Regions from separate parts of the Paenibacillus sp. MDV22-iso6 genome, predicted to be linked through region 4. Evidence: a T-box and tRNA genes for the amino acid it is inferred to sense, from the RefSeq annotation. Region 4 holds a T-box; the other regions hold tRNA genes.
What was found. A T-box is a leader RNA that pairs with one kind of tRNA and senses whether it is charged. The one in region 4 lies ahead of leuS (leucine--tRNA ligase), so its partner is inferred to be a tRNA-Leu.
Positions count from the first base shown of each region.

Region 1: it encodes a tRNA-Leu, which carries the amino acid that the T-box ahead of leuS (leucine--tRNA ligase) is inferred to sense. The anticodon was not compared.
Region 2: it encodes a tRNA-Leu, which carries the amino acid that the T-box ahead of leuS (leucine--tRNA ligase) is inferred to sense. The anticodon was not compared.
Region 3: it encodes a tRNA-Leu, which carries the amino acid that the T-box ahead of leuS (leucine--tRNA ligase) is inferred to sense. The anticodon was not compared.

Region 1 covers NZ_JBZVDZ010000005.1:450,054-452,258, reverse strand. Annotated here, with positions in the region: gene AC4PM4_RS17010 (adenosylhomocysteinase) at 1-704, opposite strand, end outside; tRNA gene AC4PM4_RS17005 (tRNA-Leu) at 939-1,022, shown strand; gene AC4PM4_RS17000 (hypothetical protein) at 1,083-1,262, opposite strand; gene AC4PM4_RS16995 (sn-glycerol-1-phosphate dehydrogenase) at 1,422-2,205, shown strand, end outside.
Region 2 covers NZ_JBZVDZ010000007.1:461,273-463,477, reverse strand. Annotated here, with positions in the region: gene AC4PM4_RS21710 (hypothetical protein) at 1-93, opposite strand, end outside; gene AC4PM4_RS21705 (general stress protein) at 301-750, shown strand; tRNA gene AC4PM4_RS21700 (tRNA-Leu) at 987-1,072, shown strand; gene AC4PM4_RS21695 (insulinase family protein) at 1,352-2,205, shown strand, end outside.
Region 3 covers NZ_JBZVDZ010000002.1:559,729-561,933, forward strand. Annotated here, with positions in the region: gene AC4PM4_RS08745 (urease accessory protein UreF) at 1-519, opposite strand, end outside; tRNA gene AC4PM4_RS08750 (tRNA-Leu) at 941-1,023, shown strand; partial or broken gene AC4PM4_RS08755 (hypothetical protein) at 1,095-1,193, shown strand; gene AC4PM4_RS08760 (glutathione peroxidase) at 1,175-1,651, opposite strand; cyclic di-AMP (ydaO/yuaA leader) riboswitch at 2,019-2,194, shown strand.
Region 4 covers NZ_JBZVDZ010000004.1:179,307-181,511, forward strand. Annotated here, with positions in the region: gene leuS (leucine--tRNA ligase) at 1-933, opposite strand, end outside; T-box leader at 1,005-1,271, opposite strand; gene AC4PM4_RS12860 (phosphotransferase family protein) at 1,370-2,205, opposite strand, start outside.

The DNA of each region.
Region 1 (2,205 bases), on a different contig from region 4:
GGATCGGTTTCAACAACGACGACCTGACTGCCCAGATTTCGCAAATATCTGGCGATGCCTCGTCCACAGGTTCCATAACCTACGATGACGAAACGACGTGTAGGCAGAATCAGGTTTGTAGTACGCATGAAACCTTCAATAATGGTCTGTCCAACACCATGTTCATTTTCCATGATTCTTTTGAGTGGACTATCATTAATAACAATGATGGGGAAAGGAATGTTCTCATCCGTCTCTTCACGCAGAAGATTGGCCCCGGTCGTTGTCTCCTCCGTACAACCAATAAGAGAGTTAGTATCATACTGTTGAATGAAGGTACGCGCCAGATCAGCTCCATTATCCATGAGGAGATGGGGTTGGTGACCAAGTACACTTTGGATATTTTGCAGGTGCTCATTGCGCCTGTCCGCACGTTGACCATATACCGTGATGCCTTCTTCTTGCAGAGCTGCTGCGACGGCGTCTTTGGTTGTACCCGGGCTGCCAGTCAATACAACGTTGGCTCCACCTGCTTGGAGTGTGCGGCATAATACAGCTGTTTTAGGTTCTACATGAATACATATACCGATGGTTAAACCAGCAAAAGGCAGCTCTTTGGCAAAATAGGATTTCAATTCCCCGAGCAGGGGCATGTGCATTTCCGTCCAGTGAATGCTGCGTTTTCCTTCTTCAATACGTTCATGTGTTGTGTTCTTGATCGTCATGCAAAACTCCCCTTTTCTATGCAAGGTATAGCGTGTCCAACAGGACACTTGATCTGCTTAATGTCTACGATAGGGAGTTTGATGGGGTTAAAAAAGGACATATGTCCTATTCATTGCAGCTTGGAAAAAAGGTATTGCAAACTTATTACAGAGCATGTATACTCTTAATTACGGTAAAACAAGCAATTGCTTGACCGGAGTACTTTTCATCCATGATGAGAAGATACATATTATGCGGTCGTGGCGGAATTGGCAGACGCGCACGGTTCAGGTCCGTGTGGGCTAACCCCCGTGGAGGTTCGAGTCCTCTCGACCGCATCGAAGAAAAAAGCTCGCAAAATTGCTCTAAAGGCAATTCGCGAGCTTTTTTTGTTTTTTTTATTTATTGAAAATGAATTGTTGCACACATAGGCCTGCAATCGCTCCAGCAATACCAAAGAGCGCAACACTTGCCATCACCTCATATGCCTGGAAGCGAAACAAAAAGGCGATGCCGCTGCCAAATGTCGTTCCTGCGAGAAATCCGAGAGAAATTCCTATTTCTTTGGTTAATTTCATAGGTTCACCTGCTTGGGAATGGGAGTTTGGGGTTTGCAAATTTTTAATACAGGAAGTAAAGTGTGATCAGGAAAATACTCACATTTTATTTCCTTTTTTCATTTTGTGGTTTTAACCATGTAATTATGCATGATATTTCTTAAGGGAGGTTAAAAACGGATGAATATGAACAAGCGAATTGCCGTATGGAACGAAGAAGCGCAAAATTGTACTTGTGGGCATGATCATCGGTTGGTGCAAATGCAGGTCTATCTGGAGCATGGAGCTATTCAGCGGTTACCTGGCTATTTGTCCGAGCAAGGGTACAGACATGTAACAGTGGTATATGATCGATTTACAGGTCTGGCAGCGGGACACGAGGTGGTAAAGAACATCCGAGAAGCGGGCGTTCATGTGGATGAGATATGCATGCCAGAGAACAAAGCAGGCGACGTGATCGCCGATGAGGGTGGGATTGTGCAGGTACTGCTCGGTGTGAAACAAGAAAGTCAGGCGATCATTGCTGCTGGTTCAGGGACCATTCATGATCTGGTGCGATTTGTTTGCTCCAAAATGAACAAGCCCTTTCTGTCAGTGCCTACAGCAGCTTCGGTTGACGGATTTACCTCAGTGGGTGCACCTCTTATTGTAAGCGGCGTCAAACAGACTTTCCAGGCGGTACCGCCTAAAGCTATTTTTGCGGACATCGATATTTTGGAGCAAGCCCCCCAAGAGATGGATGCAGCCGGATTCGGAGATATGCTTGGTAAATATACATCACTGGCGGACTGGGTGGTTTCCAGGGATCTGGGTGGAGAACCGTTCTGCCCCGTAGCTTATCGCATGACAGAAGAAGCACTAACTTCCTGTGTGGAGCATGTACAAGGGATCGCTGAAGGACGGGCCGATGGTGTGAGTGTATTGATGGATGCGCTGATTGCTTCCGGCATTTCCATGCTAATCA
Region 2 (2,205 bases), on a different contig from region 4:
ACGTTCCGGAAATCCAGTTACCGTTTGTCCACTTGTATTACGAACGATGATTTGTTGTTTGCGTCGAATGGCAATTTCTACCTCTTTTTTCATATGTCATTGCTCCTGGTTATGGAATAGTAATTCGATATGTCAATAATTTCAATGGTTAATTTGTCTTCTTTATCTAGTCTATCAGAACTAGGTATAGATTTCCAGATCAGAAATTAAATTTTACATAGGTGAAAGGACTTATTATATGATATCCGTTTTTGAAGAAGCAACCAGGGTTATATAAGGGTAAAAGGAGGGGGAAGTATAATGACACAATTGCTTATCGGACTCGTACGCACGGAGAATGAAGCCATTATCATGTTAAATAAATTGAAAGAGGAAGGTATAGCAGATAAATATTTGGGTGCGGTAGCCAAAGAACAGGTTAATCTCGAAGTGGTAAGCGAGAAGACTGGTTTGCCTATGCCTCTGAAGGGCGCAGGATCAGACGGTGCACTAGGCGTGCTTAAAGGGGTGCTTGCTGGTCTGGGCAAGCGGATGGATCAGACGATGTCCATCGGAAAAGCGGTACGCAAACTTGCAGGCAACGAGATTGGAAATGAGACGGATGATCTGGTGCTTACCTTAACAGAAGCAGGGGTCTCTGAAGAAGATGCTAATTACTATGAAGATTGGCTGGTGCAGGGGCATATCCTGGTGGTTGTGGAATGCAGCGAGGAAGAGGCAGCCCGAATTGAACCTATTCTTCTTTTTTAGTTTAATTTAAGCCTGATTTTAGGTTTCTTTAATGTTGGGGAGGTATTCTTATTTCACACCTCCCTTAATATAGATGGTTTAAAGAAAGTTCGGGACCGCAACTCGAACTTTCTAGGCACTGCTCGCTAAGCTGGCAGTGCCTGTTTCATTTTTTTTGGATAATTTTATATTAAGGTATTGCAAAGCTATAAATTTCATGGTAAGATATTTCTTGTCGCCAAGAAATACATACCCATGCCGGGGTGGCGGAATTGGCAGACGCACAGGACTTAAAATCCTGCGGTAGGTGACTACCGTACCGGTTCGATCCCGGTCCTCGGCATCTTAAGAAAAGATCGCATGACACTTGTTAAACAAGTTGTTCATGCGATCTTTTTTTGTTTGGAAATTTTAATTTTTATGATTTTCTGCTGTACCATTCAGTTCATAAACATTAAAAAACGATAATACATATCAGATGACATCTGTGGTGCTGCCCGTTAGGAAGACATGCAACGATAGTGTATACTATCCGTAGGCATAAATTACCTTTAACTTTGAACTTGAATAACTCAAGGTTGCATAACAAACTAAACAATTTAATGGACGGAGGACTCGACCCATGTTGAAACAGCTTAAGCCCTATAAGGTGCTGCAGGAACGCAGAATCGAAGAGTTGAAGTCAGATGCGTATCTCCTGGAACATCAGAAATCCGGAGCCAAAATTGTACTCTTATCCAATCAGGATGATAATAAAGTGTTCAGTATCGGTTTCCGTACTCCTCCGGAAGACAATACAGGTGTAGCTCACATTCTGGAACATTCCGTACTGTGTGGCTCCAAGAAATTTCCGGCCAAGGATTCCTTTGTTGAATTGCTGAAGGGTTCTCTTAATACATTTCTGAATGCGATGACATATCCAGATAAAACGATCTATCCGATTGCAAGTCGGAATGATCATGACTTCCATAACCTGATGGATATTTATCTGGATGCGGTACTCCACACAAATATTTATAATAATGAAAAAATATTTCTGCAGGAGGGTTGGAATTACAACCTGACCTCAGCTGAAGATGAGTTAACCTATAACGGCGTTGTATATAACGAGATGAAGGGTGCATTTTCTTCCCCGGAACGAATTGTGCGCAGAGAAGTCCTGAATTCACTTTTCCCGGATACTACATATTCCTGTGAATCAGGCGGATTTCCCGATGCCATTCCCGATCTGACCTATCAAGGCTTGCTGGATTTCCACTCCAGATACTATCATCCGTCCAACAGCTTCATTTATTTGTATGGGGATATGGATATGGAAGAGAAATTGCAGTGGTTAGATGAGAACTATCTGAGTGAATATGACCGGATCGAGATCGATTCTGCCATTCAGCTTCAACCTGCATTCGGAGAAAGAGTGGACGCAGTCAAGACATATTCTGCCGGAAGTACTGAATCAGAAGTGGATAACAGTTTTTT
Region 3 (2,205 bases), on a different contig from region 4:
AATCATTTTGGAGGCTTCGGTTATGCAGGCACTCATGGCTGAATGCAGATAACCAAGGACCGCCTCCTCGACAGGGATTTCGAGGTGGTGGTTAATCCAGGCGTGAACAGTGGGGAGACAGCCAACAGATTCATATTTAGCCAGCGTTTGTTCGAGATGGCTAAAATCAATCCAGGGGTGTAGTGCGCGAGCTAGCTTAATTAGTCGTTTGCCCATAATGGAGGCATGTTCTCTAAGATTGACTGGGGTGCGCTGGACATGAACGAGTTTGTCGATGAGGGCTGTACGCCATGCGTCCTTGTGATCTGCGGCGGTGTATATGCCTTTAATCGCCATACCTTCCAGACGCACGATGCTGGGATGCAATTGACAGCGCATGAATGATTCGAGATCTTCAACACTACGAATGGTACCTTCAGCGATATGGGCATCCATACCGAAGGAATGGGAGAACCCTCCGACCTGGATAGAGGAATCAAGCAGTTTGACATAATCGAGCAGCTTATTCCCACGGTTCACAATCTTTCGCCTCCTACGTTCGTTAAATGTTATGTTAAATAACATTTATATTCCTTTTTGGTTCGCTTTATGTTTGTAAATCCGAATTATATGATATATATATTCACATAAATATCCGCTTTTTGTCAATAGTTTCTTTGTTTTTTGAATATTAAATCTATTTAGTGTTATTTTATATAACTTTATGAGTTACTTTATACTAAGAGGATGTGAAGGATGGTAATACAAATAAAGTAGAGTGATCGGCCTAATCGGGTATACAAACGAGATCAAATTTAATCATATGCACTTCGTAGGAGAAAATGACGAGATTATACGATTTATGGAAGGAAAAGCGCAGTTAAAATGATATTAAGAAAAATGCTTTACTTTTAAACATGAACCGGGTATAATCAATTTTGTTGCCGATTATTTACGACATGCGGTCGTGGTGGAATGGCAGACACGCTATCTTGAGGGGGTAGTGGGTGTATACCCGTGGAGGTTCGAGTCCTCTCGACCGCATCATAAGAACGATAAAGAAGAAGCTTCCCGTATGGGAAGCTTCTTCTTTTTTTGTTTTATTTACAGTACAGATGGGCCAGACAAAAAAAGGTCACCCGTTTCCCCTGAATGCATGCTCATTCTGTCTGCTGGGTCGGATGGCCTTTACTTGTTATTTAAGCAATTCTTTGATGTCCGCTTCAATTTTATCAGGTGTTGTTTTGGGAGCATACCGTTTCAGAACACGTCCGTTCTGATCCACAAGGAATTTGGTGAAGTTCCATTTGATGGCTTTGGAGCCGAGTACGCCTGGTGCTTCTTTGGTAAGGTGCTGGAATAGAGGGTGAGCGCTTGAACCATTCACATCGATCTTCTCAAACATCGGGAAGCTAACACCATAGTTCATCTGGCAGAACTCGGCAATATCATCAGAAGAGCCTTTTTCCTGTGCAAACTGGTTGCTTGGAAAACCAAGAACTTCGAATGGGGAGTCTTTAAACTTATCCTGAAGCTCTTGCAGACCTTTGAATTGAGGTGTGAGGCCGCATTGGCTTGCTGTATTCACGATAAGCAGTACTTTGTCACGATAGTTGGACATTTCAACTTCCTGACCGCGAAGGGTGTTTACTTTGTAGTCGTAGACTGACATGAAAATCGCCTCCATTTCATATTCTTCTTTCTTCTATTATATTGATTACAATTAAATAATGCAAAATTAATATTGCTTTTTTAACTCAATTTGAAGCTGTCGTGTATGATCTGTGACTGATTTGCTACCTGAATTTCGCTAAAGAGAGAATTAGAGAGCTTTGATGAGATGGGTAGAGAATGGATACGTTGTAAGCGCTATTATTGATGTGTAATGGCAAAAATCCGTCGATTCGGTGATCTGCGCAGACTTTACACCAATATGGCACGGGTGTATGATTCATATCGTAATTCCAATTTAAATTAAATTTTACATGAAAAACGAAACAAACGATAATATCGCTCTGATTAATGATTATAAAAGAACGATGTTTTAATCGCTGAGTTTCCATTCATTCATGGGTGGGAAACGGGGGAACCAACAGGATGAACTGTCCAGGACAGTAGGCATCCATGGGGTGAATTTTCCGGTGACAGCCGGAAATAGGGCGACTCTCGCGCCCGAATCCGTCAGCTAACCTCGTAAGCGTTAAAGGGAGAGGCAACAAGCCGTAC
Region 4 (2,205 bases):
CACACCCGTTTTGTCTTTAGCCAAATCAGTACGTTCCAGATCACTCTTGCGAGCAGCCTGTTCCTGATATGCCTTGATTGCTTCACGCTGTTCAGCCGTTGTAATGACTTCAACCAGCTCATGCTCAGGTGCCAATACAGCATAACTTGCACCAAACAAAGTATCTGCACGTGTCGTAAACACTTTAATAACTTCTTCATGACCCTCAATGGCAAAAGTAACTTCCGCCCCGGTCGATTTGCCGATCCAGTTGCGCTGCATATCCTTGATACTTTCCGACCAGTCCAGCTCTTCCAAGTCTTCCAGCAAACGCTCTGCATATTCCGTAATTCTCAATACCCATTGGCGCATCGGTTTACGAACGACCGGATGTCCACCACGCTCACTCTTACCGTCGATAACTTCTTCGTTCGCCAGTACCGTTCCCAAAGCTTCGCACCAGTTCACAGGCACTTCATCTACATAAGCCAGGCCTTTATTGTACAACTGGATGAAGATCCATTGCGTCCATTTGTAATAGTCAGGGTCTGTTGTGCTGATCTCCCGATCCCAGTCATATGAGAAACCCAGTGATTTGATCTGACGACGGAAATTGTCAATATTGCGGAATGTAATATCCCGTGGATGCTCACCAGTATCCAATGCATGCTGCTCAGCAGGCAGGCCGAAAGCGTCCCAACCCATTGGATGCAATACATTGAAACCGCGCATACGTTTGAAACGGGATACGATATCCGTTGCCGTATATCCTTCCGGGTGACCTACGTGCAGGCCTGAGCCGGATGGATACGGAAACATATCTAAGGCATAAAACTTCGGTTTAGCGGGGTCTTCACCCGTTTTAAACGTTTTATTGTCATCCCAGTATTGCTGCCAACTTTTCTCCATGTCTTGTGGCTTATAGCCGTGTTTCGGCTGTTGATTCTCACTCATCTATTGTTCCTCCTCTGGTTATTCGCTTTTATTGCAACAAAAAAACCTCAGCATCCCGTAGCGTTTGCAGCGCTAGGGACGAGAGGTTGAATTCCCGTGGTACCACCCTAGTTAGCGGACGATCGTGCTTCGTCATCCACTCCCTTTGGACCTGTAACGGCGGTTAACCGATGCGGATTTCCATTCCTGAACCCGAGTGTTAATCAGTCGGTTACAAGATGGTGTAATCACCGCATTTCTCCAAGGCGAGTTCGTGAAATACTGTCAACCGACTTGCACCAAGCGCCGGCTCTCTGTCATGTACAGGACTCACTACTGATCCTTATCATCGAAATATGTATACGATATGATCGGAAACATTATATAAAAAAGAAGCATTAAAGTCAATATTACACTGTCTGTTGAGTATAAGCAATGCTATGCATCAGTATACACCTTAAGACGACTGGAATCGCTTGATTCCTTCTTCTAGATTATCAATCGACCACTGAATGTGTTCCTTGTTATCGTATTGACGATATGGACACTCGATTCTCAGCGCCAGATCAAAATACAGATCATATAAACTTCTTCTTTTTCGTTCACTGTCTGTTGTAACTGCTCTACCATATCCTTTGAGGAATCCCGGTGTATTATTAAAATGACTGAAATAGTGCTCCATTAAAGGATCTGCCCAAAGGGAACGTTCGAAATCGATAATGGCGGTGATTTTCCCCGCCTCTACAAATACATTCCCATCCCACAAATCCCAATGTACAAGCACAGGCTCTTTGACATCATCCAGCACATCCGATTTCTCTTGAATCAAACGCTCCAGTTCCTCATAACGAATCGAAAATTCCACACCCGCTGCTTTGCTATCTGCAAGCATATCATCCATTAGGCTCATGAAAGCTTCTTTCCACGTTGTATAATGCGATTTCTTTGAAGAAAAGTAACCAAACTTCTCTCCTTTAATTTCATTGATCCGACGATTGTATGCACCCAGCTGCTGCTCTATGGATTCCTGCTCTTCTGCACTGTACTGATCTTTGACTTTGTTATACGGCGTTCCTGGCATGTACTCCATAATAAAATATTCTGCCGGAACCAGGGTGAGCGATGGATCATAGGCCAATACCCGAGGAACGGGTACATCCTGAAGTTCTGCCGCGAGTCGTAGTGCTTCAACCTCAGCAACCATGACATGCTGTTCGCAGCGCATCAGCTTAATGCCATTAGAAGGAGCTATTTTGAGTACAACCTTCTGTCCGTCTTTCTTGGTAATAAAGT